Linked DNA regions of Asanoa sp. WMMD1127. Each later gene encodes a partner of the first gene's protein in a complex. Links are inferred from orthologs where the notes say so. Each region holds a gene or a part of one and is shown in the gene's direction. Other genes may lie near its edges. The genes, in order: O7635_RS14555 and sucB.

Region 1 (14,937 bases):
AAGCGCGGGAGGCGGTTGTGCCGGACCACCAGCGTGCGGTCGACCACCTCGACGATCACCGGCGTGCGGCCGGCCCGCGTAACGTCGACCCGGGCCGGACCGTCGTCGGTGCCGACCAGGTTGACCTGGCCGGAGACCAGGTTGACGTCGACCCGATCGATGGCCGCCTCGACGGCGATCTCGCGCGGCTCCTCGACGGTCCAGCGGTTGGACACGGATCACCTCCCGAAAGCCGCTTGAGCATATCGCGATGTATCGCGTTATGCCAGCGGCCTCCGAGCGGGGCGATCAAGCGGCCAGGGCCAGCGGTACGGGGATCGGGGTCTCCTCGACCGGCGCGGGCACGAACACCGGGGTGCCGACGGCGGCCTGGGCCACCCGGGCCAGCGCCCGCCGGGACGCCGCGGGCTCGGGGTGCAGGGCCGGCGCGACGGCGACCGACGCGACCAGCTTCGGCATTGCCAGCACCCGACGGACCGACGCCCACAAAGTCTCGTCGCCGATGAAGGAGGCCGCCGGGCTGCCGTACCGCAGGGTCACGGGCACGATCGTCGCACCGGCGTCGATCGCGGCCTGGAACATCGCGGGGCGGAACGGGCCGACCGACGCGCCGCAGCCCGTGGTGCCCTCCGGGAAGACGGTGACGACGGCGCCGGACCGCAGCGCGTCGGCCACGTCGGCCACCGAGCGGGGCAGCGTCCTGGGCCGGGAGCGGTCGACGAAGATCGTGCCGCCCGAGGCCGCCAGCGCGCCGAACAGCGGCCAGTTGCGCACCTCGACCTTGGCCAGCATCCGGCCCGGCGCCACGGCCAGCAGCGCGACGATGTCGAGCCAGGACACGTGGTTGGCCACCACCAGCGCCTTGCCGCGCGGCGGCCGGCCGCGCAGCCGCAGCCGCACGCCGAGCGCGGCCAGCGTGAGCCGGCCCCAGAACCGGCCGGCCCGCTCGCGCCCTCGCTCGGTGAGCAGCGGCAGGACCGGCACCAGGAGCGCGCCGACGAGCACCGCTCCGAGCAGCCGGACGAAGCGCAGCACCTGCAGCGCCTTCGGCGCCTCGGCCGGCTCGTCGCCAGTGACCAGGCAGTCCGTGCCGCAGTCGTTCCGCGGCCGCCACAGCGTCACTGATCGACCCCCAGGAAGTGCCGCAGATAGCGCGGGTCCATCCGGTCCAGGGAAAGCAGCACGTAGAGGTCGGCGCAGTCGAAGTCCGGGTCGTACGCCGGCTCGCCGCAGATCCAAGCGCCCAGCCGCAGGTAACCGCGGAGCAGCGGCGGCATCAGCGCGGCGGAGGCCGGCGCGGCCGGCTGGATCTCCCACGGGTGGCGCGGGGTGACCCGCATGCGGGGCGGCGAGAGGTGCTTGACCCGGACCCGCTCCCACACGGCCGCGGCCATCGTGCCGCCGTCGTTCAGCGGGATCGACGCGCAGCCGCCGAGCCACCGCTTGTTGTGCAGGTGCAGGTAGCGGGCGATGCCGGCCCACATCAGATTGATCACCGCGCCGGACCGGTGCTCCGCCGCGACGCACGAGCGGCCGGTCTCGACCAGGGCGTCCCGCAGCGGGTCCAGGGCGGACAGATCGAACTCGGTGTCGCCGTAGCGCTTGGGGGCACGCCCGGGCAGCAGCATCCGGTAGGTGCCGACGATCGCGCCGGACTTGTCGTCACGGACGATCAGGTGGTCGCAGGCGTCGTCGAACTCGTCGACGTCGTGCCCGGGAACCGTGGTCTGCAGGGTGGCGCCCAGCTCGTCGGCGAACACCTGGTAGCGCAGCCGTTGAGCGGCGGCCACCTGCTGCGCGTCGTCCGCGATCAGCAGGGTGTAGCCGCCGGTCCTGGTCAGGAGGTCCATGCGTTCTGTGTAAGTGTGCCGGCTACCACACGCGTGTCGCCCAACGGGTGCGTGGATGTCGATTGCGTGAACGCCGGACCTCGGCGCTCGGTGTGCGAAGGTGTGCAGGTGGACAGCGGTTCTTTGATCATCCCGAGCCGGTTCAACGGGCCGCCGGGCACCGGCAACGGTGGCTGGTCCGCGGGCACGTTCGCGGCCCTGGTCGGCGCCGGGGGCGTGCCCGAGGTGACGCTCGTCAAGCCACCGCCGCTGGACACCCCGCTGACCGCCGGCGACGGCGAGGTGGTCGACCCGGCCGGGCAGGTGGTCGCGGCCGTCCGCGCCGTCCCGCAGTTCGAGGTGGTGGCCCCGGCCGTGTCGCTGGCGGCGGCCACCGACGCGGCGGGCCGGTACGCCGGCTTCGCCGACCACCCGTTCCCGACCTGCTATGTCTGCGGTCCGGAGCGCGCCGACGGGCTGCGGATCTTTCCCGGGCCGGTCGACGGCGTCGTGGCGGCGCCGTTCACCGCGCCGGCCGAGGTCACCACGGAAACCGTGTGGGCGGCGCTGGACTGCCCGGGCGGCTGGTCGGTGCTCTCCCCCGGCCGGGCGTACGTCCTGGGCCGGATGGCCGCTGTCGTCTCCGCGCTGCCGGCGCCGGGCAGCGAGTCGGTGGCGGTCGGGATGCTGGCCGGCGTCGAGGGGCGGCGAGCGGCCGTGCACACCGCTCTCTACACACCGGACGGCGAGCTTGTGGCGCACGCACGGGCCACCTGGGTAGCGATTTAAGGACAGCGAACGTCACACCCCGCCGGTATGGTGTGCGGCGACGTCACCCAGGGGGAGGAGTGAGATGTCCGACGGCCAGCTAGTGGTCTCCGGTCTCACCAAGCGATACAAGCAGCTCATGGCCGTCGACGGTTTGTCGTTCACCGTCGAGCCGGGTCGCGTGACCGGCTTTCTGGGCCCCAACGGCGCCGGCAAGACCACGACGCTGCGCATGCTGCTCAACCTGGTGACGCCGACCGCGGGCACCGCGACGATCGGCGGTCAGCGCTACGCCGACCTGCGCGACCCGCTGCGCACGGTCGGCGCTGTGCTCGAGGCGTCCAGCGCGCACCGCGGCCGCACCGGCCGCAACCACCTCCGCGTGATCTGCGCGGCCGCCGGGCTGCCCAGCCGGCGCGCCGACGAGGTGCTCGAGATGGTCGGCCTGACGCCGGCCGCCAAGCGCAAGTTCAAGGGCTACTCCCTCGGCATGCGGCAGCGTCTCGGCATCGCGGCCGCCATGATCGGCGACCCCCGGGTGCTGATCCTCGACGAGCCGGCCAACGGTCTCGACCCCGAGGGCATCCGGTGGATGCGCGGGTTCCTGCAAAACCTGGCCCAGCAGGGCCGCACGGTGCTGGTCTCCAGCCACCTGCTCTCCGAGATGGAGCTGCTGGCCGACGACGTGGTGATCATCGCGGCCGGCAAGCTGATCCGGCAGGGCCCGGTGTCCGAGGTGCTCGCGTCGATGACCGCCACGACGCACGTGCGGGTCCGCACGCCGCAGGCCGACGCGCTCGGCAGCGCCCTCGAGGGCATCCCGGGCGCGGCGGTCACCCCGCGCGCCGACGGCTCGCTGCTGGTCACCGGCGTCGAAGCGCCGGCCGTGGGCAAGGCGGCCCTGGCCGCCGGCGTCGAGCTGCACGAGCTGACCCCCGAACGCCCCGACCTCGAAGGCGTCTTCCTGGAGCTCACGGCCGGAAAGGCGGGCATCCGATGAGGCTGGTCAACGCGGAGTTCCGCAAGCTGCTGACCACCAACACGTGGTGGCTGTTCGCCCTCGGCGCCCTCCTGTGCTGGGCCGCGACGTTCGCGCTCAACGCCACGTTCGCGCACTTCACGCTGACCCAGGCGCCGCCGACCGACGTCTCGCCGGAAGACGCGGCCCAGATCGCGGCCGTCAGCGACCAGATCTACCAGGCGGCCAACCTCTACACCTCGGGCCAGTTCACCGGTCTGCTGTTCGTCGTGCTGCTCGGCATCCTGATGGTCACCAACGAGTTCCACCACCAGACCGCCACCTCGACGTTCCTCACCACGCCGCACCGCACCTCCGTGATCAGCGCCAAGCTCGGCGTCGCGGCCTTCATCGGCGTCCTGTTCTGGGTGGTCACCACCGCCCTCAACATCCCGGCGACGATGATCTTCCTGCGCTCCGAAGACCTGCCGACGCTGCTCGGCGACTCGTCGGTGCAGCGGGCGATCCTGCTGAACGGTGTGGCCTACCTGCTCTGGGGCATCCTCGGCGTCGGCATCGGCGTGCTCATGCGCAGCCAGATCGCGGCGACCGTCACCGCCGTGCTGGCCTACGTGCTCGGCACGGCCGTGGTCGGCTTCCTGTTCACGCTGCTGTCCCAGGCGCTCGACCAGGACTGGATCGAAGACATCCAATACGCGCTGCCGTCCATCGCCTCCGGCCTGATGGTCGCCGGCCGCGACCTGCCCGGCCAGCCCGAATACTGGGTCGGCGCGGTCATCCTCGTGGCCTGGGCCGTCGTCACGGGGACGATCGGCACCCTGATCACCCGCACGCGAGACATCTCCTAACGCGTTCCCGCGTTTTAACCTGTGAGACGTGACACGGACGGACGTCGCCGACGGCCGTCCATGTCGCGCGGCGTAGCCTTGGAAATGTCTTCTCACACATACACACAGCGCGCGGAAGAGGCGATTACCGGCCGTGTCGAGCCAGCAGACATCCGAGAACCCACTGGCGGGTTTCGGCCCCAATGAGTGGATCGTCGACGAGATGTACCAGCGCTATCTCGCGGACCCGACGAGCGTAGACCCGGCGTGGCACGACTTCTTCGCCGACTACCGCCCCGAGGCGGACGGCGCGTCGCCCACCCAGGCGACCGCGGCCACCGCCAAGCAGAGCGCCGCCAAGGCCGGCACCGACGCGCCCGGCGCGGCTTCCTCCCCCGAGCCCCGGGCCACCGCCAAGCCGGCACCCGCAAAGAGTGACGGCAAGGTCGAAACCGCCCCGAAGACGACCAAGGCCCCGGCGCAGCCGCGCGCCGCCGCCCCGGTCAAGGCCGCCGCGCCCGCCGCCAAGGAGGCCCCGCCGGCCGAGAAGACCGCCGAGACCACCCCGCTGCGGGGCGTGGCCGCCCGGATCGTCCAGAACATGGACGCCTCGCTGGCCGTCCCGACCGCGACCAGCGTGCGGGCCGTCCCGGCCAAGCTCCTGGTCGACAACCGCATCGTGATCAACAACCACCTGGCCCGCGGCCGCGGTGGCAAGGTCAGCTTCACCCACCTGATCGGCTGGGCGATGGTCCGGGCGCTGCAGGCCAACCCGGAGATGAACAACTCGTTCACCGAGGTCGGCGGCAAGCCCGCGGTGGTGCAGCCCGCGCACGTCAACCTCGGCATCGCGATCGACCTCAAGCGCCCCGACGGCACCCGCACGCTGGTCGTGCCGTCGATCAAGAACGCCGAGACCATGGACTTCCGGCAGTTCTGGCAGGCCTACGAGGACATCGTGCGGCGGGCCCGGCGCAACGAGCTCACCATGGACGACTACGCCGGCACGACGATCTCGCTGACCAACCCCGGCGGCATCGGCACGGTGCACTCGCAGCCCCGGCTCATGATCGGCCAGGGCACGATCATCGGCGTGGGCGCGATGGAGTACCCGGCCCCGTACGCCGGCATGTCCGAGGAGAAGCTCGCGGAGCTGGCGGTCAGCAAGATCATCACGCTGACCAGCACCTACGACCACCGCATCATCCAGGGCGCGCAGTCCGGCGAGTTCCTCAAGACGATCCACGAGCTGGTCCTGGGCGAGCACGGGTTCTACGACCAGATCTTCACCTCGCTGCGCATCCCCTACGAGCCGGTGCGCTGGATGCGCGACGTGGCGGTCAGCTCCGAGGGCGCGATCGACAAGACCGCGCGAGTGATCGAGCTGATCCACGCGTACCGCGTGCGCGGTCACCTGATGGCCGACACCGACCCGCTCGAGTTCAAGATGCGCAAGCACCCCGACCTCGACGTGCTCGAGCACGACCTGACCCTGTGGGACCTCGACCGCAGCTTCCCGGTCGGCGGCTTCGCCGGCAAGCAGACGATGAAGCTGCGCGACATCCTCGGCGTGCTGCGCGACAGCTACTGCCGCCGGGTCGGCGTCGAATACATGCACATCCAGGACCCGGAAGAGCGGCGCTGGATCCAGGAGCGCATAGAGCGCAAATACGAGAAGCCGACGGCCGAGGAGCAGAAACACATCCTCAATCGGCTCAATGCGGCCGAGGCGTTCGAGACCTTCCTGCAGACCAAATATGTGGGCCAGAAGCGGTTCTCGCTCGAGGGCGGCGAGTCGCTGATCCCGCTGCTCGACGAGGTGTTGCAGACCGCGGCCGAGGGCGACCTCGACGAGGTCGTGATCGGCATGGCCCACCGCGGCCGGCTCAACGTGCTGGCCAACATCGTCGGCAAGCCGTACGAGAAGATCTTCTCGGAGTTCGAGGGTTTCATCGACCCGAAGTCGGCGCACGGCTCGGGCGACGTGAAATACCACCTCGGCCAGAACGGCAAGTTCACGACGCCCGACGGCGAGCACGCGATCAGCGTGTCGGTGACCGCCAACCCGTCGCACCTCGAGGCCGTCGACCCGGTGATGGAGGGCATCGTCCGGGCCAAGCAGGACCGCATCGACCTCAAGCTTGAGGGCTACACCGTGCTGCCGCTGGCCATCCACGGTGACGCGGCGTTCGCCGGCCAGGGCGTGGTCGCGGAGACGCTCAACCTGTCGCAGCTGCGCGGCTACCGCACCGGCGGCACCGTGCACGTGGTGGTCAACAACCAGGTCGGCTTCACCACCGCGCCGGAATACTCGCGTTCGTCGCTCTACTCGACCGACGTCGCGCGGATGATCCAGGCGCCGATCTTCCACGTCAACGGCGACGACCCCGAGGCCGTCGTACGCGTCGCGCGGCTCGCCTTCGAGTACCGCCAGTCGTTCAACAAGGACGTGGTCATCGACCTGGTCTGCTACCGGCGGCGCGGCCACAACGAGGGCGACGACCCCTCGATGACCAACCCGCTGATGTACTCGATCATCGACCAGAAGCGGTCCGTGCGGAAGCTCTACACCGAGGAGCTGATCGGTCGCGGCGACATCACCGTCGACGACGCCGAGGAGCTGCTCCGCGACTACCAGTCCCAGCTGGAGCAGGTGTTCAAGGCGACCCGCGACGCGGCGGCCGGCGGCACCAGGCCGGTCCGCACCCGCCAGCCCGAGCCGGAGCCCGCGGTCGAGACCGCCGCTTCCGTCGAGGCCGTGCGCGCGGTCGGCGAGGCGCACGTCAACCTGCCGGCGGGCTTCACCCCGCACAAGCGGCTCCAGCAACTGCTCGACCGGCGGCACAAGATGTCCGTCGAGGGCAACATCGACTGGGGCTTCGGCGAGATCATCGCGTTCGGCACGCTGCTCGCCGACGGCGTCACCGTCCGGCTGGCCGGCCAGGACTCCCGCCGGGGCACGTTCGTGCAGCGACACGCCTCGATCGTCGACGCCGACACCGGCAAGGACTTCCTGCCGCTGGCCACGCTGACCAAGGACCGGGCCCGGTTCTTCGTCCACGACTCGCTGCTCTCCGAATACGCGGCGATGGGCTTCGAGTACGGCTACTCCGTGGAGAACCGCGAGGCGCTGGTGCTCTGGGAGGCGCAGTTCGGCGACTTCGCCAACGGCGCCCAGTCGGTGGCCGACGAGTTCATCACCTCGGGCGAGGTCAAGTGGGGCCAGCAGTCGGCGCTGACGCTGCTGCTCCCGCACGGCCACGAGGGCCAGGGTCCAGACCACACCTCGGGCCGGCCGGAGCGCTGGCTGCAGATGGCCGCCGAGGACAACATCCGGGTGGCCATCCCGACCACGCCGGCCAACTACTTCCACCTGCTGCGCCGCCAGGCCCTCTCGCCCAAGCGCAAGCCGCTGATCGTGTTCACGCCCAAGTCGCTGCTGCGGCACAAGCTGGTCGTCTCGTCGGTCGAGGACTTCGCCACGGGTACGTTCCAGCCGGTCATCCCCGACACCAGCGGGCTCGACCCGCAGGGCGTGCGCCGGGTGCTGCTCTGCTCGGGCAAGGTCTACTACGACCTGGTCCAGGCCCGCGCCGACCGCAAGATCACTGACACGGCGCTGGTGCGGATGGAGCAGCTCTACCCGCTGCCGGTCGACGAGGTAAAGGCGGCTCTGGCGCAGTTCCCGAACGCGGTCGACTTCGCCTGGGTGCAGGAGGAGCCGGCCAACCAGGGCGCCTGGTCGTTCGTCGCGCTCAACCTGCTGGAGCACCTCGAGGGGGTACGCCTTCGGCGGATCTCCCGCCCGGCGGCCGCGGCGCCGTCGGTGGGCTCCACCAAGCTGCACGACGCGGAGCAGACGGCCCTGATCGAGGCGGCCCTGCCGCGGCCTGCGGAGGGCTGATGTACTTCACGGACCGCGGCATCGAGGAGCTGGTTTCGCGCCGGGGTGAGGAGACGGTGTCGCTGGAGTGGGTCGCCGACCGGCTCCGCGACTTCGTCGACGACAACCCGGAGTTCGAGACGCCGATGGAGCGCTTCGCCACGTTCCTCGCACGCCTCGACGACGACGAGGACTGACCTGATCACTGCGCCCCCTCACCCCGCTCCTGCCGGTTTTGATCTGCGCCGACCGAAGGTCGGTGCTTCGGCAAGCCCAGCTCGGCCTGGGTAGGTTGGTGCGGTGGGGCGCAGTGTCTATATCGCGGGTTTCGGTGAAGGCGGCGGCAAGTCGACGGTGGCGCTCGGGCTGGCCGAGCTGCTGTCCCGGCAGGTCGGCCGGATCGGGGCGTTCCGGCCGCTGGTGACGCGGCCGGGGCAGGATCCGATCCTGGACCTGCTGCGCCGCCGCTACGAGATCTCGTTGCGCGCCGAGGACCTGCACGGCGCGACCTACGCGGAGGCGGCGGCGCTGGTCGCGGCCGGCCGCCGCGAGGAGCTGTTCGCGCGGATCGTCGAGCGCTACCGGGCCGTCGAGCGGCAGGTGCCGGCGATGGTGGTGATCGGCAGCGACCTGGAGGACAGCGACGACCCGCGCCAGCTCGGCTTCAACGCCCGACTGGCGACGGAGCTGGGCAGCGTGGCCGTCGCGGTGGTCGACGGGCAGACCGACGACCCGGCGTCCGCGATGAGCACCGCGTACCACAGCCTGACCGACCTGGGCGCCACCGTGCTGTCGGTGATCGCCAACCGGGCGCCGGCCGGGGTCGTCCCGCCCGCGTTACCCGTGCCGGCCTACGTGATCCCCGAGGTGCCCACCGTCTCCGCGCCCACGGTCGGCGAGGTCGCCACGGCGCTCGGCGCGACGGTCCTCTCCGGCGACGCCCGCGCCCTCGACCGCGACGTGCTCGACCTGGTCGTCGGTGGCGCGCACGTGCCGGCGTTCCTCGACCACCTGACCGACGGCTGCCTGGTGATCACCCCAGGCGACCGGGCCGACCTGCTGGTCGCCGCGTCCACCGCGCACGCCAGCGGCCTGGTCGCGGTGGCCGGGCTGATGCTGACCCTGGGCGAGCGCCCCGACCCGCGGGTGATGCGGCTGATCGACCGGCTCGACTCCGGGCTGGCCGTGCTCTCGATCGAGTCCGACAGCTACCACACGGTGGCGGCGGCCTCCCGGATCGAGGGGCGGCCGAGCGCCACCAGCCCGCGCAAGGTCGAGGCCGCGCTCGGCGCCTTCGAGTCCCATGTGGACACCGCCGCGCTGGCCGACCGCCTGCAGGTGGCGCGGTCGTCGCGGGTGACGCCGCTGATGTTCGAGTACGACCTCATCGACCGCGCCCGCTCCGCCCGCCGCCGGCTGGTGCTGCCCGAGGGCACCGAGGAACGGATCCTGCGGGCGACGGAGATCCTGCTCCGGCGCGGCGTCGCCGACCTGACGTTGCTGGGCGCCAAGGACGAGATCGCCCGCCGGGTACGCGAGCTCGGCGTCGACATCACCGGCGCGTCCGTCGTCGACCCGGCCACCAGCCCCTGGCGCGACGAGTTCGCGGCGACCTACGCGGGCCTGCGCTCGCACAAGGGCGTGACGCTGGACCTGGCGCACGACGTGGTGGCTGACCCCAACTATTTCGGCACGCTGATGGTGCTGGCCGGGCAGGCCGACGGCATGGTCTCCGGCGCCACCCACACGACGGCCGCGACGATCCGCCCGGCGTTCGAAGTGATCAAGACGGTGCCCGGCGTCTCGGTGGCGTCGAGCGTCTTCTTCATGTTGCTGGCCGACCGGGTGCTGGTCTACGGCGACTGCGCCGTCAACCCGGATCCCGACGCCGCGCAGCTGGCCGACATCGCGCTGTCCAGCGCGGACACCGCGGCCGCGTTCGGCATCGAGCCGAGGGTGGCGATGCTGTCCTATTCGACCGGCACGTCCGGCGCGGGCGCCGACGTCGACAAGGTGGCGGCGGCCACGGCGCTGGTCCGCGAACGCCGCCCGGACCTGCCGGTCGAGGGCCCGATCCAGTACGACGCGGCCATCGACGCCGGGGTGGCGGCGACCAAGCTGCCCGGCAGCTCGGTGGCCGGCCGGGCGACGGTCTTCATCTTCCCGGACCTCAACACGGGCAACAACACCTACAAGGCGGTGCAGCGCTCGGCCGGCGCGGTCGCCGTCGGCCCGGTGATGCAGGGCCTGCGCCGCCCGGTCAACGACCTCTCCCGCGGTGCGACGGTCAAGGACATCGTCAACACGGTGGCCATCACGGCCATCCAGGCGGCGGCCCGGTGACCCGCGTCCTCGTCCTCAACTGCGGCTCGTCATCGCTCAAGTACCGCCTTTTCGAGGGCGACGCGGCGGTGGTCGCCAGCGGGATCGTGGAACGGATCGGGGAGGACGAGCCGGGCGCGCCACGGGACCATGCCGAGGCCCTCTCGACGGCCATGGCCGGGCTTCCGCTCGAGGGGCTGACCGCGGTCGGGCACCGGGTGGTCCACGGTGGACTGACGTTCACCGCGCCGGCCGTTGTCGACGACGCCGTGCTGGCCGCGATCGCCGAGCTCGTGCCGCTGGCGCCGCTGCACAACCCGGCCAACCTGGCGGGCATCGAGGTCGCCCGGGCGCTGCTGCCGGGCGTACCCCAGGTGGCGGTCTTCGACACCGCCTTCCACCGGACGCTCTCCCCCGCCGCCAGCACCTACGCGATCGACGCGGCGACGGCGGAGCGCTACGGCATCCATCGCTACGGCTTCCACGGCACTTCGCACGCCATCGTGTCGCGGCGCACGGCGGCGCTGCTCGGCCGGCCGCTCGCGGAGGTCAACACGGTCACGCTGCACCTCGGCAACGGCGCGAGCGCCTGCGCGGTCGAGGGCGGGCGCAGCGTGGCCACCTCGATGGGGCTGTCGCCGCTGGAAGGGCTGGTCATGGGCACCCGCAGCGGTGACCTCGACCCGGCGATCATCTTCCACCTGCACCGGGTCGCCGGCCTGCCGCTGGGCGAGATCGACGATCTGCTCAACCGGCGCAGCGGGCTGGCCGGGCTGGCCGGCGTCAACGACATGCGTACGCTGCTGGCCCGCCGCGCGTCCGGGGACGGTGCCGCCGCGCTGGCGTTCGAGGTCTACTGCCGACGGATCCGCTCCTACGTCGGCGCCTACTACGCGCAGCTCGGCCGCCTGGACGCGATCACGTTCACCGCGGGCGTGGGTGAGAACGCGCCGGCCGTACGCGCGGCGGCGCTGGCCGGCCTCGACCGGCTCGGGATCGTGGTGGATCCGGTCCGCAACGACGCGCCCGACCGCGGGGCGCGTGTCATCTCGCCGCCGGACGCGCCGGTGGCGGTGTGTGTGGTGCCGACCGATGAGGAGTGGGAGATCGCCCGTCAGACGCTGGGGGTGGTCGCTCCGTGAGGCCTACGTCAGGGCGAAGACCAGCACGATGATCACGATGACCGCGAGGGCCAGGCCGCCGATGATCAAGGGCATGCGGTTGGGCGCCGCCGCGGGCGCGGGTTCGGGGCTGGTCGCGGGAGTCTCCTGGCGGGCGGCGAAGGCGCGGAAGGCCTCCGTGTTGCCGCTCGGGTCCCGGTAGTCGTCAGACATGCCGACGACCATAGCGAACCGCATCGACCGCCCCAAACACCGAAAAGGCTGACGTCTGTCCGGTTCCCAGCACTTACCGTGTGCTCATGGTGGGAAGGCGGTCGGCGTTCGCAATTTTGGCGTTGCTGCTTCTCTTTGCCATTTCGGCCTTCGTCCCGGGCGTGGCCCCGGGCGGCGCGGCGGCCGACGCGCCCGGCCGCTACGCGGTGGGCCTGCGGATCCTGGCCCTCGCCCGGGGCCCGGATCGCCCGCTGCCCACGCTCGTCTGGTACCCGGCGGCCGCACGCACCGGCGCGGTCACCCGCGACGCGGCGTTCGCTGAGGGCCGCTTCCCGCTCGTCGTGTTCAGCCACGGCCTGCAGAGCCGCCCGGAAGACCACGTGCAGCTGACCACCCGGTGGGCCGCCGCCGGCTTCGTGGTGATCGCCCCGGCCTATCCGCACACCAAGAAGAACGCCCCGGGCTACACCCGCGCCGACCTGGTCAACCAGCCGGCCGACGCGTGGGCGGTGGTGCAGGCGGTCAGCCGCCTCGACACGAACCCCGGCGACCCGTTCGCCGGCCACCTGGACACCGGTGACGTGGTGGCGGCCGGGCACAGCGGAGGCGCGTACACCGCGGCCGCCATGTTCCAACGCGGCCACTCCGCGCGCCTCAAGGGCGCGATCATCATCGCCGGCGCCCGCCCCCGCTTCGAGTTCGGCGGCCCACCGGCAGCGATGCTCTTCATCCACGGCGACGCCGACCCGACGGTCCCCTACGCCACCGGCCGCGCCGTCTACGCTCGCGTGCCGTGGGACAAGGGCTTCATCACGCTGCATGGCCTCAACCACGGTTCCTACCTGAGCCCGGGCCGGTCCGGGTTCAATGAAGTCATGACGTCGACCACGGACTTCCTGCGCTGGCGCCTCGACGGCGACAAGAACGCCCGCTGTGCCCCGGGCCCGCTCCGCGCCGCCTTCGGCGCCGACCGGCCCCTCTGCGGATGACGCGGGACTCTTCCCCGGGTTCAGCTGCGGCAGGTCGGTGGTCGTTCCTGGGTTTCTGCGCGTCCGCTCTACGGACCGGGTCTGCGAGGGCGAACCGGGCGGCTGTGGTGGTCGCAATCGGTGCTGCGTTGGTCGCGGGGTGTTCGACGGCGACGCCGCCGCGGGCGCCGGCGTTTCGGACTCCGACGGCTTCGGCTTCGCCGGGCGCCGTGTCGGCTCCGCCCGCCGCCCCGGGCCGAGCGCCGGCGCGGACGTTCGAGGTCGGCGTGCGCGAACTCGATCTTGTCCGGGACGGGCGGGAGCTGCCGACGACCGTCTACTACCCGGAGGGGGCCGGGCGGTTCCCGGTGGTGCTGTTCAGCCACGGGCTGGGTGGTCGACCGGTCGACTACGCGCCGCTGCTGCGGCGGTGGGCGGCGGCCGGGTTCGTCGTCGCGGCGCCGGCTTATCCGCACACTAGCGGCGACGCGGCGGACTACGACGTGCTCGACGTGGTGAACCAGCCGGCCGACGCGTCGTACGCCATCGGGAAGGTTCTCGCTCTCGACGCGCGGCGGGGTGACGCGCTCTTCCACCGGCTCGCCACCGATCGGGTCGCGGCGGCCGGGCACTCGGCGGGCGGCATCACCACCGTCGGGCTGTTCACGCTGGCCCGCGACGCGCGGCTGGACGCCGGGATCGTGCTGTCGGGCAACTCGCTCGGGGCCGGCACCGGGTTCCGCGGCACGGCGGCGCCGATGCTGTTCGTGCACGGGGAGCGCGATCAGACCATCTCGTACGCCTCGGGCAAGGCCGCTTTCGACGCCGTGCCGTGGCCGAAGGCGCTGCTGTCGTTTCCCGACGGCGACCACGGCACGACGCTGCTGCGCGACGGTGGCACGTCGTTCCAGGTGTTGACGGCGACGACGACCGAGTTCCTGCGGTACGCGCTGTATGGCGACCCGGCCGCGAAGTCACGCATCCCGCGGGCGGCCGCCCGGGACGACGTCGCGCAGCTCGACGACCAGCTCTAGACGCGCCGCGACGGGGTCCGATGTGGACCCCGCCGCGTTCGCGTGCTGCAGTTACTTGACCGGCTTGCGGTTGTCGGCGAACAGGTTGGTGCTGTTCTGCCAGCTGAGGCCGGACTGCGTGGGCCGCGCGATCACGCCGTAGCGGAAGTTGCGGCCGAACAGGTTGTCGCGGAACACGATGCCGGAGCCGTTGAGGTCTTCCCGCACACCGATCGAGTAGTTGCCGCCGTTGCAGTAGTTCTGCTCGTACAGCAGGTTGGTGACACTCGGGCCGGTGGTCGAGCCGATCATCAGGCAGGCGTTGAACGGGTCCTTCGTGTCGGGGTTGTACGCCTCGATGGTGTTGTGGCGCACCACGATGTTGGAGCCCGCGGTGGTCTGCATCGCGTCGTTGTGCGAGCCGGAGGCCCGGGTCAGGTGGTGGATCCACGAGTCGATGACCTGGCTGTTGTTGCCCAGCCGCGGGCCGTCGATGGTGTTGAAGATCTCCACCTTCTTGAGCGTGTAGCCGCCGCAGCACACCGTCGCCGAGTTCTTGCCCTGGCCGTCGATGGTCACGTTCTCGACGAGCAGGTTGGCGCTGGCGTCACTCACCCTGATCGAGTAGTTGCTGCCGCAGCTGATCTTCGAGTTGCGGATGACGACGTTCTTGGCGTTGACCGTCACGCAGCCCTTGATGTCGAGGCCGCTGACCACCTGGCCGGCCTTGGACAGGGTCAGCCCGCCGGATGCCTTGAGCGCGGTGCCGTCGGGGACGCCCGTGTTGCTCGGGCCGGGGAACGAGCTAGGGATGCCCGGGCCCTGGCCACCACCGGCGGGCGGCGGGTCGACCGGCTTCGTCGGTTTCGGGTCCGGCTTGCTGGTCGCGCTCGGGGTCGCCGTCGGGGTCGGCTTGGCGGTCGGCGTCGGGGACGTGCCCGGCACGGGTTTGGTCGGCGCACTCGGCGCCGTGACCCCGCCGTCGACGTTGACCGCCTTGCCGTTCCACGTCGA
Region 2 (13,515 bases), 4.4 Mb from region 1 along the record:
AGGACAAGCTGGGCGGCACCTGCCTGCACCGGGGCTGCATCCCGACCAAGGCGCTGCTGCACGCCGGCGAGATCGCCGACCAGACCCGCGAGTCCGAGGCGTTCGGCGTCAAGGCCGAGCTGCTCGGCGTCGACATGGCGGGCGTCAACACCTACAAGGACGGCGTCGTCGGCCGCCTTTACAAGGGCCTCCAGGGCCTGGTCAAGGGCGCCAAGCTGATCACGTACGTGGAGGGGCACGGCAAGCTCGTCGCCCCCAACCAGGTCGAGGTCGACGGCACCCGCTACACGGGCCGCAACATCATCCTCGCCACCGGCTCCTACTCGCGGAACCTGCCGGGCCTCGAGCTCGACGGCGAGCGGGTCATCTCCAGCGAGCACGCCCTCAACCTCGACCGCGTGCCGACGTCGGCGATCGTGCTCGGTGGCGGCGTGATCGGCGTCGAGTTCGCGAGCGCCTGGAAGTCGTTCGGCGCCGACGTGACCGTGCTGGAGGCGCTGCCCCGCCTGGTCGCCGCCGAGGACGAGGACCTGTCCAAGGCGCTGGAGCGGGCCTACCGCAAGCGCGGCATCAACTTCAAGGTCGGCAAGCCGTTCGAGAAGGTGGAGCGCACCGACAACGGCGTACGCGCGACCATCGCCGGCGGCGAGACCGTCGAGGCCGAGATCATGCTGGTCGCCGTCGGCCGCGGCCCGACCACCGCCAACCTCGGCTACGAGGAGCAGGGCGTCAAGCTCGACCGCGGCTTCGTCACCACCGACGAGCGGCTGCGCACCGGCGTGCCCAACGTCTACGCCGTCGGCGACATCGTCCCCGGCCTGCAGCTGGCCCACCGCGGCTTCCAGCAGGGCATCTTCGTCGCCGAGGAGATCGCCGGTCTCAACCCGCCGGTCATCGACGAGGCCGGCATCCCGCGGGTCACCTACTCCGACCCGGAGCTCGCGTCGGTCGGCCTCACCGAGGCCAAGGCCAAGGAGCGCTACGGGGCCGACAAGGTCACCGCCTACAACTACAACCTCGGCGGCAACGGCCGCAGCTCGATCCTCAAGACCCAGGGCTTCATCAAGGTCGTCCGGGTCGACGACGGACCGGTCGTCGGGATTCACATGGTCGGCGCACGGGTCGGCGAGTTGATCGCCGAGGCGCAGCTGATCTACAACTGGGAGGCCTACCCGGCCGAGGTCGCCCAGCTCATCCATCCGCACCCGACGCAGTCGGAGGCGCTCGGCGAGGCGCACCTGGCGCTGGCCGGCAAGCCGCTGCACGCGCACGCCTGATCGGCGGAGTTCCGGTCACATCGACAAAGGAGTCCTGAGAGAGATGCCGGTATCGGTCACCATGCCTCGCCTCGGCGAGAGCGTCACCGAGGGCACGGTCACCCGCTGGTTGAAGCAGGAGGGTGACACCGTCGAGGTCGATGAGCCGTTGCTGGAGGTCTCCACCGACAAGGTCGACACCGAGATCCCGTCGCCGGCCGCCGGCGTGCTGAGCCGGATCGTCGTCGGCGAGGACGAGACCGCCGAGGTCGGCAGCGAGCTCGCGGTGATCGACGGCGAGGGCTCCGGTGGCGGCGCGCCCGCCGAGGAGTCGGCGCCCGCCGCGGCCTCCTCCGCCGATTCCGCCGATTCCGCCGATTCCGCTGACGAGGGTGTCGAGCCGGAGGCGGCGCCGGCCGAGGAGTCCGAGCCCGAGCCGGCGCCGGCCGCGGCGTCCGCGTCCGACTCCGGCTCTGGTTCGGCCGGCTCCGGTGGCGGCGAGGCGACGACGGTGGCGATGCCGGCGCTCGGCGAGAGCGTCACCGAGGGCACCGTGACCCGCTGGCTCAAGGAGGTCGGCGACTCCGTCGACGTCGACGAGCCGCTGCTCGAGGTCTCCACCGACAAGGTCGACACCGAGATCCCGTCGCCGGTGGCCGGCACGCTGCTCGAGATCAAGGTGCCGCAGGACGAGACGGCCGAGGTCGGCGCCGCGCTCGCGGTGATCGGCGCCGAGGGCGCCGCCCCGAGCGGCACCGCCCAGCCCGAGGCGAAGCCCAAGGAAGAGCCGAAGGACGAGGAGCGCACCGCCGGCGCCGCGTACGGGACGCCCACCGCCGAGGCCGAGACCGCGGCCGAGCCGGCGAAGGCCGAGCGGGCCGCGGAGCCGGCCCAGGCCCAGCCGGCCCAGCCGGCCAAGGCGCCGGCACCGCGCCAGGCCCCGGCCCGCGAGCCGGCCCCGGCGGCCACCGCCGCCGCGCCGGCCCGTTCCGCGCAGTCGGCCCCGGCCGGTGGGGAAGAGGGCAACGGCTACGTCACCCCGCTGGTCCGCAAGCTCGCCAACGACCAGGGCGTCGACCTGTCGACGGTGAGCGGCACCGGCGTCGGTGGCCGCATCCGCAAGCAGGACGTGCTCGACGCCGCCGCCAAGGCGAAGGCCGACGCGGAGGCCAAGGCCGCCGCGCCCGCGGCCGCCGCCAAGCCGGCGCCGGCAGCCAAGGCCCCGGCCACGCCGAGCCCGCTGCGGGGCCGGGTGGAGAAGCTGTCCCGGATCCGCCGCACGATCGCCAACCGGATGGTCGAGTCGCTGCAGGTCTCGGCGCAGCTCACCACCGTGGTCGAGGTCGACGTGACCCGCATCGCGCAGCTGCGCCAGCGGGCCAAGAACGACTTCGTCGCGCAGCACGGCGTCAAGCTGTCGTTCCTGCCGTTCTTCGCCCTCGCCTCGGTGGAGGCCCTGCGCACCCACCCGATGGTCAACTCGAAGATCGACATGGACGCCGGCGAGGTCACCTACTTCGACGCCGAGCACCTCGGCATCGCCGTCGACACCGAGAAGGGCCTGGTCGTCCCGGTCATCAAGGACGCCGGCGACCTCAACCTGGCCGGCCTGGCCAAGCGGATCGCCGACGTGGCCGACCGCACCCGCACCAACAAGATCAGCCCGGACGAGCTGTCGGGCGGCACGTTCACCATCACCAACACCGGCAGCCGGGGCGCGCTGATCGACACGCCGATCATCAACCAGCCCCAGGTCGCCATCCTGGGCACGGGCGCCGTGGTCAAGCGCGCGGTGGTGGTCAACGACGCCGACCTCGGCGAGGTCATCGTGCCGCGGTCGATGGTCTACCTGTCGCTGTCCTACGACCACCGGATCGTCGACGGCGCCGACGCGGCCCGCTTCCTGACCGCGATCAAGGAGCGGCTGGAGGCCGGCAACTTCGAGGGCGAGCTCGGTCTCGCCTGACGCACCGCTTCGGAAGGCCCGGCTTCGGCCGGGCCTTTCGCTTGCCCGGGTTTCCGGCGAGCATGGCGGGGTGCACGCCTCCCCCGCGCCGGTCATGGACCGGCGGCTCACGTTCCTGTTCGCCGTCGCCGCGGGTGGGGCGGTCGCCAACCTCTACTGGGCGCAGCCGCTGCTCGACCTGATCGCCGACGACCTGGGCGCGTCCACCACGACCGCCGGCTGGTTGGTGACCGCCGCGCAGGTCGGCTACGCGCTCGGCGTGCTGCTGATCGTGCCGCTGGGCGACGTGCTCGACCGGCGCCGGCTCATACCCACCATGCTGGGCTGTTCCGCCGTCGCGCTCGTGCTCTGCGCGGTGTCGCCCACGATCGGCATGCTGCTGGCGGCGATCGCGCTGCTCGGCGTGACCACCGTTTCCGGGCAGCTGCTCACGCCGCTCGCCGGCGACCTGGCCGACGACGCCCAGCGCGGTCACGTCGTCGGCACCGTCGCCTCCGGCATCCTCACGGGCATCCTGGCCTCGCGTACGGTCAGCGGCCTGATCGCCGGCGTCGCCGGTTGGCGGGCCGTCGTGGTGGTCGCCGCCGCCGGCGCGGTGCTGCTCGCCGTGCTGTTGCACCGAGCCCTGCCGCCGCTGGAGCCGAAGACGCGGATGCCCTACCGCGCGCTGATCGCCTCGGTGCCCGCGGTCGCGCTGCGCGAGCGGACGGTGCGCTGGACCCTCGTACTCGGCATGACCGGCTTCGCGGCCTTCGCTCTTTTCTGGACCTCGCTGACGTTCCTGCTGAGCGGGCCGCCGTTCGACTACAGCGTTTCCACGATCGGCCTCTTCGGACTCGCCGGCCTCGCCGGTGCCATCGCCGCGCAGCGCGTCGGCCGGCTGCACGACCGCGGCTGGTCGATCCCCGCCACCGGCGTCGCCTGGCTGGTGGTGCTGCTGTCGTTCGCCCTGGCCGCGCTGGCCGGCCGCTCGGTCGTGCTGCTGATCGTCGCGGTGGTGACGCTCGACGCCGGCGCGCAGTCGCTCGCGATCCTCAACCAGACGCGCGTCTTCGCCGTCTCGCACGCCGCCCGCAGCCGCCTCAACACGGCGTTCGTGGTCAGCAACTTCATCGGCGGCGGCCTCGGCTCCGCGGCCGCCACCCTCCTGTGGTCGGCCGGCGGCTGGCCGGCGATCACGGTCGCCGGCATGCTGCTGAGCTGCTTCGCCCTCGCCGTGTGGGCGGCCGGCCGCCGCGGCGCCCTGGTCGTCGCTCCCGCGCGGCCATGACGGCCCTGTTCGCCGTGGCGGCCGGCGTCGCGGTGGGCAACCTCTACTGGGCGCAGCCGCTCCTCGGCCTGATCGCCGTGGACCTGCACGTCGCGCCGGCGACGGCCGGGTGGCTGGTCACCACGACCCAGCTCGGCTACGCGGCGGCGGTGCTGCTGATCGTGCCCCTCGGTGACGTACGGGACCGCCGGCGCCTGCTGCCGTTGTTGTCGCTGTGCTGCGCGGCGGCGTTGCTCCTGTGCGCGGTCGCGCCCACCATCGGCGTGCTGCTGGTCGGCACGACGCTGCTCGGCCTGACCACCGTCGCCGGCCCGATCCTGATCGCGCTGGCCGGCGACCTGGCCGACGAGGGCAGCCGCGGCCGGGCCGTCGGGACGGTGGCGGCCGGGCTGCTGGTCGGCATCCTCACGGCCCGCACCGTCAGCGGCCTGCTGGCCGCCGCGGCCGGCTGGCGGGCCGTCTTCGCGACCGCCGCCGCCTGCACGGTGACGGTGGCGGTGGTGCTGCGGCGCGCGCTGCCGCCGCTGCCACCCAAGGCGGTCCTGCCCTATCCGCGCCTGATCGCCTCGGTGCCGGCGGTGGCCCTGCGGGACCGGACCGTGCGCTGGACGCTCGCCACGACCGCGCTCGGCTTCGCCGTGTTCAGCATGTTCTGGACGGCGCTGACATTCCTGCTCAGCGCCCCGCCGTTCGCGTATCCGGTCTGGGCCATCGGCCTGTTCGGCCTCGTGGGCCTGGCCGGCGCCGCCGCCGCCCGCACGGCCGGCCGCCTGCACGACCAGGGCCGCTCGACGGCTGCGACGGGCGTCGCGTGGCTCGTCCTCCTGCTGTCCTATGTGGTCGCCGCGTTCGCGGCGCGGTCGGTGCCGCTGCTGGTGGTCGCGATCCTCACGCTGGACGTCGCCTTCCAGACGATCGCGATCCTCAACCAGACGCGGATCCTGCGCACCTCCCACGCGGCCCGCACCCGCCTCAACACGTCGTACGCGACAGCCAGCTTCACGGGCGCCGCCGCCGGCTCGGCCCTCGCCACCGCCCTCTGGCCCACCGGCGGCTGGACGGCCGTCACCACCGCGGGCCTGCTCCTCTCGACGGCGGCCCTGCCGCTGTGGGCGAGGGCCACCCGGACGATCGGGCGCCCGGCCTACTGACCGCCCGCCCGACGCTCCCGCCGCCGAGAGCTGACACGCGCGCCGCGCCGGTTCGGGCTGTGACGTAGGTGACGGCGGTGCCACTCGTTCGTGGAATGACCGGGCGGACGGCCCGACCGACAGGGGTGACCGACCGTTCACACATGACAAGTAGCTCGTTGACCCGGAGGGACGGCGCTGCCGTTCCGACCGGACGAGCAAGGAGTTCCCATGATGAAACGTGCGTTGGGTGGCGCCCTGGCCGCCCTCGCGATGGCGGGCGGCTTCGTGGCCGTGTCGGCCACGTCGGCGTCCGCGACGGCCGCGACGGCCAAAGCGGCCGCCGCGCCCCGATGTTCGACGACCACGCTGACCAACACCCGCGGCTGGACGACCACCGGCGGTGGCACCGTCCGGGTCGTGCAGAACGGGGTCCAGCTGGCGACGCCGCGGCAGGAGTCGGCGGTGCAGTACCGCTGGAACCTGCCCCAGCGCGTACGCCTCGCGGACGTGGCGCAGCTCAGCTACCAGACGACCAAGCTGGACGGCACCACCGTCGGCGGCGTCGCGATCGCGCCGGGGAACGACGCCGCGCTGCCGGCGTACCGGCTGTTCCTGGATCTGACCAACAACGGCTCCGTCGACGGCGCGATCGTCTTCGAGCCGTACTACCAGATCACCGGCAACCCAACCCGCGGCGAGACCCGGACCTGGGACGTCGACGCCGGCAAGTTCTGGACCAGCGCCACGATCCCCGGCATGGTGACCCAGCCCGGCGGCTCGTATGCGGACAACAAGACCCTGGCGCAGATCAGGAACGCGAACCCGCAGGCCCGCATCGTCGCCATCGCGATCGGGCAGGGCACCTACAACGACGGCACGGTGGCCCGCGTCAACCAGGTGCGGTTCGACGGCGGCCGGGTGTGCCAGGTGTTCAACTGGCGGGCGGCCGCGCAGCCGTCGTGGCGGGTCCGCTTCGACCCGGCGCGGTGCGGTGACCGGACCAGCGACATCACCGTGGCGAACACGGGCCGCGTGAACATCACCGTCCGGTTCAACAACGGTCGCAACCAGACGGTGCGCCCCGGCAGCTCCGTTGTGGAGCGGTTCCGGTCAGGGCGCGTGACGGTGTTCGTCAACGGCCGCAACGTCGGCGAGTATCGCCACCAGCAGCTGCCCTGCCGCCCGACGCACGTCGACAGCCGGCACTAGCCGCACGGAGGTGAGGGGTCCGCACGACCGGGCCCCTCACCGCCCGACCACGTCACGCACCTGCGTGCGCGACGACACCCCGAGCTTGTGCAGGATGTTGCTCACGTGGACGGCGGCCGTCTTGGGCGAGATGTAGAGGCGCCGCGCCAGCTCGGCGTTGCTCAGGCCGTCGGCGATCAGCAGCGCCACCTCGCGCTCCCGCGGCGTCAGCGCCCCGGCGCCCGTCACCGGCCGCTGCCCGTCGCGCGGCGTCAGGCCCAGCTGCGACCGGACCCGGTCGAGTGCCGCCACCCGCCAGCCGCCCCAGCGGGACAGCAGCTCGGTGGCCCGCCCGGCCTCGACGGCGGCGTCGTCGGGCCGGCCGAGGGCGAGCAGGCAGCGCGCCGCGCCGACCGCGGCCGTCCCCCGCACCGACGGCGGGAGGATCTGCGACCCGCACACCGCCTGGTAGCCGCCCACCGCGTCGCCGGGTCGCCCGGCCACCTCGGCCAGTTGGGCGTCGATCAGCGAGCGGTAGTCGTCCCAGACGTTGTCGTCGATCAGCGCGCGCACGAACCCCGTCAGCCGGTCCACCGGCAGGCCGCCCTCGATCGCCGCCGCCAGCAGGTCGTGGGCCTGTGAACCGCTGCGCCAGCTCTGGTCGGCCACCGCGACCAGCACCTCGTCGAGCAGGGCCTCGACGTCGCCGTAGCCGGGCCGCCGGCAGGCCAGGTGGAACGCCAGGCCCGGCACGGTCAAGGGCTCGACCGTGGGACCGGCGCGCAGCTGGTCGATGACGGCCGCCACCCCGTCGTGGTGGCCCGCCTCGAGGTAGAGCCCCGCCAGGAACACCCCGTGGTAGTCGGCCCAGCGCCCGCGGCGCAGGTAGCTGCGGTCGCGCTCGCGGCCCAGCTCCAGGGCGGCGATGGCGGCCGACAGGTCACCCTCGCGGACGGCGATGCGGGCCTGGCCCTGGAAGTAGGCCGCGACCGCCAGCGACTCGAAGCCCGCCCGCTCGGCGTCGACCCGCATGCGCTCGAGCAGCTCGGCGTGCTCGGCCGGCGAGTTGGGCGGCACGCCCTGGACCAGCTCGTTGAGCGCCCGCGCGGCCAGCACCCACTCCCCCGCCTTCTCGGCCTCGTCGACGAGGCCCGCCAGGATCGCCTGGCCCTCGGCCGCCGTCGACGGCCACTCGGTCATCGCCAGGCCCTTCTCGACCAGCGCGGCGAGCCGGATGCGGGGCAGCTCGAGCTCGTCGGCGATGGCCAGCGCGCGGTCGGCCCAGGCGATGGCCTCGGCGGTCTCGTCGCGCAGCATCGACGACTGGGCGACCGCGGTCATCGCGAGCGCCTGGTCGGCGCCCGGCGGCAGCTCGGCGATCAGCAGCTCGACCTCGTGGGTCAGCTCGTCCATCTCGGCCAGCTCGTCGGCCTCCCAGGCGAGCCGGATCATCAGGTAGAGCGCGTCGTTGCGGTCGGTGGCGGAGCGGGCCCGGTCGCGCCAGCGGCGGGCGTAGCCGATCGCGTCGGGCAGCAGCCCGGCCAGCCAGGCCGCCCGGGCCGCGCCGGCCAGCAGGGACGGGTCCTCGGCGTCTTCGGCCAGGCCCATCTCGGCCAGCTCCAGCGCCTGGTAGGCGGAGCCGATCGAGAGGTAGAGCGCGACCCCGCGCCGGGCCGCGGCCAGCATGTCGTCGTAGCGCCCCGCCGCCTGGGCGTGGTGGGCGACCATCGCGGGGTCGTGCGGCAGCCGGCCCTCGGTGTCGGCGAGCAGCGCCTCCAGGGCGGCCTCGTGCAGCCGGCGGCGCTGGCGGCCGATCAGGTGGCCGGCGATCGCCTCGCGGAGCAGGGCGTGCCGGAAGCTGAACTCGTCTTCGCCGGTCTCGACGAGCACGTCGCGGGCGACCAGCGCCCCCAGGGCCCGGATCAGCTCGTCCTCGCCGGCGCCGGTGACGGCGGCCAGCAGGTCGAAGTGGACCCGGTGGCCGAGCACGGAGGCGGCCTCGACCACCCGGCGCTGCTCGGGCTCGAGGTCGTCGACCTGCCGGCGGAGCACCTCGGCGAGGCTCCACGGCAACGGCTGCTCGTAGACCGCCTCGAGGTCGTCGCGCTCGTGCCCGCGCAGCAGCTCCTCGAGGAAGAACGGGTTGCCGCCGGTGCGCTGGTGCAGCGCGGCCACCGCGCGCGGCGGGGCGGGCCGGCCGGTGACCGCGGCGAGCAGCGTCGCGGTGTCGGCCTCGTCGAACGGGTGCAGGTCGAGCCGGGTCACCGAGTGGCGCCGGCCGAGCCGGGCGAGCAGCGCCGTCACCGGGTCGCGCCCGGTCACCTCGGCCGGCCGGAAGGAGCCGATCAGCACCTGCGGGCCCGGCAGGTCGGCGATGCGCTCGAACAGCGCGGCGCTCTCGGAGTCGGCCCAGTGCAGGTCTTCGAAGACGATGACCGCCGGCCGGCCCGCGATCAGCTCGTCGACCAGCCGGACGCCGCTGTGCAGCCGCTCGACCGGGCTGCGGCCGGAGTCGCCCAGCTCGGCCAGCAGCGCGGGGTCGACCCCGGCCCGGCCGTCGAGCGCGTCCATCAGCACCTCGTAGGGCCGGGACAGCGAGCCGGGCTCGGCCTGACCGACCAGCACGACGGTGTCGGCGTCGAGCGTGGACAGCAGCTCGCGCACCAGCCGGGTCTTGCCCACGCCGGGCTCGCCGGCGATCATCGCCACGCCGGCCCGGCGGGCCGCGACCAGCTTCTTGAGCTGGCGCAGCTCGCGATCGCGCCCGATCATCACCGGGCTGGCGCCTCCCCGCGTCGTCCGCACGCGGACAGGCTACCCGGGCCCGCCGACAACTCCGTCCCCGAGAAATCCAGGACAATGAGGCCATGCGGATCCTCATGGCCGGTGCGTCCGGCTTTCTCGGCAACCGCCTCATCGACGGCCCGCTGCGCGGCCACGACATCATCCGGCTCGTCCGCCGGGCTCCCCGCTCCGCCGACGAGATCCGCTGGACGCCCGCCTCCGGCCAACTCGACCCGGCCGCCCTCGACGGCGTCGACGCCGTGATCAACCTGTCCGGCGCCAACATCGGCGACCAGCGCTGGACGCCGGCCTACCGGCGCCTGCTGCGGGACAGCCGGGTCGAGCCGACCCGCACCCTGGCCGAGGCGATCGCCAAGCGCACGCAGCGCCCGGCCACCTTCATCAGCTCCAGCGGCATCAACATCTACGGCGACACCGGCGACCGGGTCGTCGACGAGACCGCGGCCCCGGGCGAGGGCTTCTTCCCCGACCTGTGCCGGGTCTGGGAGGCGTCGACCCGACCCGCGGAAGAGGCCGGCGTACGCGTCGTCCTGCTCCGCAGCGGCGTACCCCTGGAGAAGAACGAAGGTTTTCTCAAGCCGCAGATGCTGCCCTTCCGGCTCGGCATCGGCGGCCCGATCGCCGGCGGCCGGCAGTGGGTGCCGTGGATCTCGCTCGACGACTGGCTTCGCGCCGTCGGCTGGCTGCTCACCGAGCGCACCGAGATCGCCGGCCCGGTCAACGTCTGCGCTCCCGTGCCGGTCACCAACGCGGAGTTCACGAAGGCGTTCGGCGCCGCGCTGCGCCGGCCCGCGGTGCTGCCCGTGCCGGAGTTCGGCGTGCGACTGGTGGTGGGCGGTGTGGCGGAGCTGGCGGTGATGAGCACCCGCGCGGTGCCCGGTGTGCTGGGTCGCGCCGGTTTCCCGTTCCGCCACCAGAACGTGCGATCCGCGCTCACGGAGGCCCTCGCGGATCGGTGACTGCCGATTCGGCAGACTGCGCATCCGCGCCCGAATAGCCTGACCGCATGTCGGCGGCATCGGGCGACAACAACGCGCTTTCGCTGTTGGCGTGCGTGTTGTTCGTCTTCGGGGTGGTGGTGGTCACGCTGGTGGTGGCCCGCCGCCGCGCGGCCGACCGGTCCACGCCCCGGCACCGCCTCGACCGCCGCACGAGCCTCCTGCGCCGCAGGAGGCAGGCGGCGCCTCGGGTCGAGCCCGAACCACCGCTCGAGCCGGAAACGCCGCCCGCCTCGGTGTGGGCGCCGCCGGACCAGGGCGGCTGGGCGCCCGCCGAGGACACCAGCGCCACGACCCGGACGGCGGGCCCGGCCGGCCCGGCCGAACGGGCCGGTCCGGAGCTCGACGCGGACACCCTCGACCTCGGCGGCGACCTGCCCACCGCCCGCCTGCTCGCCCAGGCGGACGCGGCGCTGGTCGCCGCCGACAACGCCCTGTGCACCAGCGAGCAGGAGCTGTCGTTCGCGCAGGCCCAGCACGGCCGGGACGCCACCGTCACCTTCGTCGAGGCGGTCACCGCGGCCCGGGCCGACATCAGCGAGGCGTTCCGGATCCGCCAGCACCTCGACGACCACGAGCCGGAGGACGAGTTCAGCCGGCGCCGGCTGCTGCGGACCATCGTCGAGCACTGCGCCGCCGCCAACCAGCGGCTGGACTCGCGGGCGGAGCCGTTCGAGCTGCTGCGGGCCAGCGAGGAGGCCCGGTTGGGGGCGCGGCTGACGGTGCGCCGCGACGACGCCCGGGCGCGGCTGGCGGTCGCGGGGACGACCTGGAAGGAGCTGACGGCGGCGTACGCGGACAGCGCGCTGCGCCCCGTCGCGGACAACCTCGCCCAGGCGGCGGCCCGGATCGAGTTCGCCACCGCCGAGATCGACCAGGACGGCCGCCGGACCGGCCTGCGCACCGCCCAGCAGGCGCTCGGCCAGGCCGAGGTGCTGCTGGACGCCGTCGACGCGTACGCCGCCGACCTGGCCACCGCCGAGGACGCCGCGGCCGAGCTGCTGGCCGACCTGCACGCGGAGGTCGCGGCCGGCAAGGCGGTGCTGGCGATGGCCGGCCGCCCGCCGGGCAACGAGCGCGGCGACAAGGTGGGCCTGGCCGCCGACGTGTCCCGCGCCGACGAGGCGGCCACCGCGCTGGCCACGGAGCTCGCCGAGGCCCGCCCGGACCCGGTGGCGGGCCTGCGCCGCCTGGAGCTGGTCTCCGGGCCGCTCGGCGAGTCGCTGGGCGCGGTCCGCGACCCGTCGTCCCGCGTCTCGCACGCCCGCGAGCAGCTCGACCAGGCCATGTTCGCGGCCCGCGCGACGATCGACGCGGCGGCCGGCTTCCTGGTGACGCGGCGTGGCGCGGTCGGCGCCCGGGCCCGCACCCGGCTCTGCGCGGCCCGCGGCGAGCTGGGCCAGGCGGCCGCGGCGACCGAGGCGGAGCCGGTGGAGGCGCTGGTCGCGGCCCGGGCGGCGGAGTCGCTGGCGAGCCAGGCGCTGGCCGCGGCCCGGGCCGACGTGGAGCGATGGTCACCGCCGCCGGTCGAGGGCTACGAGACGGCCCTGCTCGGCGGCATCGTGCACGCGGCCCCGGACGGCGGCGGCCGCCCCTACGGGAGCCGGTTCGGCGGCCCCGGCACCAGGGACCGGGACCGCGCGGCGTAACCGGACGTTAGGAACTCAGCAGCCGACGACCCAGTAGTTCGCGCCCGTCTGGCGCAGCGCCGTCGTCTGGAACACGTTGTAGAGCCCCATCGCCTGGTTGGAGCCGCGCGCGTAGACGTACCCCAGCTGCTGGTAGGCCCGGCCCGCGGAGACGTGCGCGTAGTTCGTCGCGGTCACGCACGGCCCGCCGGTGGGCGGCGGCGTGGTCGGGTTGCCGGTCGTCGGCGGCGTCGTCGGCCCGCCGGTGTTGAGCCCGAAGAACGTCGCGTCGTGGTAGGCCGAGCAGATGGTGTCGAGGAAGTACGCCGCCGCGGTCCCGCACTGGTCGGCCGCGCTACCGGGGTCGACCGGCGTGCCGTGCCCCATCCCGGAGACCCGGTAGACCCGCACCTGGTCGTTGCCGTAACGCTCCAGCGTGGTCCCGCCGCCGAGCGTCGCCGTGCTGGTCGGGCTGGCCGAGATGCCCAGCACGTTGGTCCACTGGTCGCGCGACTCGTTGGCGTTGGCGGTCGCGACCGTGAAGTCCGAGGTGCCGTGCCAGACGGCCACCTTGGGCCGCGCGCCCGAATAGCCGAAGGCGCCGCGCACCAGGTCGCCCCACTGCGCCGGTGTCTTGTCGACCCCGGGGTTCATGCAGCTGAACGCGTTGACCATGCTGGTGGCGCAGCGGTACGGGATGCCCGCGACGATCGAGCCGGCGGCGAACACGTCCGGGTAGGTGGCCAGCATGACCGCGCTCATCGCCCCGCCGGCCGACAGCCCGCTGACGTAGACCCGGTTGGCGGCGGTGCCGTAGGTGCTCACCGCGTAGCCGACCATGGTGCGGATCGACGCCGCCTCGCCCGAGCCGCGGCTGATGTCGCCGGTCTCGAACCAGTTGAAGCACGACGACGCGTTGTTGCCGCTGTTCTGCTGCGGGATGATCAGCGTGAACCGCCACCGGTCGGCGAAGGTGCGCCAGCCGCTGTTGGTGAAGTAGGCGTTGGCGTCCTGCCCGCAACCGTGCAGCAGCACCACGGCGGGCGCGCCCGAGGGCAGGTTGTCGGGGCGGTACGCGTACATCGCCAGGTTCCCGGGGTTGGACCCGAAGCCGCTGACGGCGGTGAGCTGGGCCGCCTGCGCGGGCGCGGCCAGCGCGAGCACCGCCGCGACGACCAGCGCCGCGCCGGCGGCACAGAGGGACAGGATTCGTTTGGTCACGGCGACCTCCTCGCGCGTTTCCGCGAGGTTACGATTCGCGACCATCGATC

What was found.
Region 2: O7635_RS14555 (region 1) and sucB share a complex: the UniProt entries of both Bacillus subtilis proteins name them as parts of the 2-oxoglutarate dehydrogenase (OGDH) complex. The link is inferred for Asanoa sp. WMMD1127 from one-to-one orthologs.

The regions. Positions count from the first base shown.
Region 1 is NZ_JARUBP010000001.1:3,029,274-3,044,210, reverse strand. The notes cover bases 4,171-8,507. They hold O7635_RS14555 (multifunctional oxoglutarate decarboxylase/oxoglutarate dehydrogenase thiamine pyrophosphate-binding subunit/dihydrolipoyllysine-residue succinyltransferase subunit), read left to right. Parts: upstream 4,171-4,557; coding sequence 4,558-8,307; downstream 8,308-8,507. Other genes in these bases: O7635_RS14550 (DUF6104 family protein), read left to right, coding at 8,307-8,483; O7635_RS14560 (ABC transporter permease), read left to right, coding at 4,171-4,424. Outside these bases: O7635_RS14585 (DUF4097 family beta strand repeat-containing protein), read right to left, coding at 1-215; O7635_RS14580 (lysophospholipid acyltransferase family protein), read right to left, coding at 289-1,122; O7635_RS14575 (GNAT family N-acyltransferase), read right to left, coding at 1,119-1,850; O7635_RS14570 (hypothetical protein), read left to right, coding at 1,974-2,618; O7635_RS14565 (ATP-binding cassette domain-containing protein), read left to right, coding at 2,683-3,597; more of O7635_RS14560, read left to right, coding at 3,594-4,170; pta (phosphate acetyltransferase), read left to right, coding at 8,587-10,629; O7635_RS14540 (acetate kinase), read left to right, coding at 10,626-11,750; O7635_RS14535 (hypothetical protein), read right to left, coding at 11,754-11,942; O7635_RS14530 (alpha/beta hydrolase), read left to right, coding at 12,029-12,931; O7635_RS14525 (dienelactone hydrolase family protein), read left to right, coding at 13,198-13,944; O7635_RS14520 (hypothetical protein), read right to left, coding at 13,996-14,937. UniProt on the Bacillus subtilis protein: E1 component of the 2-oxoglutarate dehydrogenase (OGDH) complex which catalyzes the decarboxylation of 2-oxoglutarate, the first step in the conversion of 2-oxoglutarate to succinyl-CoA and CO(2).
Region 2 is NZ_JARUBP010000001.1:7,469,405-7,482,919, forward strand. The notes cover bases 857-3,771. They hold sucB (2-oxoglutarate dehydrogenase, E2 component, dihydrolipoamide succinyltransferase), read left to right. Parts: upstream 857-1,320; coding sequence 1,321-3,222; downstream 3,223-3,771. Other genes in these bases: lpdA (dihydrolipoyl dehydrogenase), read left to right, coding at 857-1,277; O7635_RS35635 (MFS transporter), read left to right, coding at 3,293-3,771. In the rest of the region: more of lpdA, read left to right, coding at 1-856; more of O7635_RS35635, read left to right, coding at 3,772-4,492; O7635_RS35640 (MFS transporter), read left to right, coding at 4,489-5,643; O7635_RS35645 (hypothetical protein), read left to right, coding at 5,854-6,834; O7635_RS35650 (LuxR family transcriptional regulator), read right to left, coding at 6,871-9,618; O7635_RS35655 (TIGR01777 family oxidoreductase), read left to right, coding at 9,681-10,577; O7635_RS35660 (hypothetical protein), read left to right, coding at 10,625-12,265; O7635_RS35665 (PHB depolymerase family esterase), read right to left, coding at 12,281-13,465. UniProt on the Bacillus subtilis protein: E2 component of the 2-oxoglutarate dehydrogenase (OGDH) complex which catalyzes the second step in the conversion of 2-oxoglutarate to succinyl-CoA and CO(2).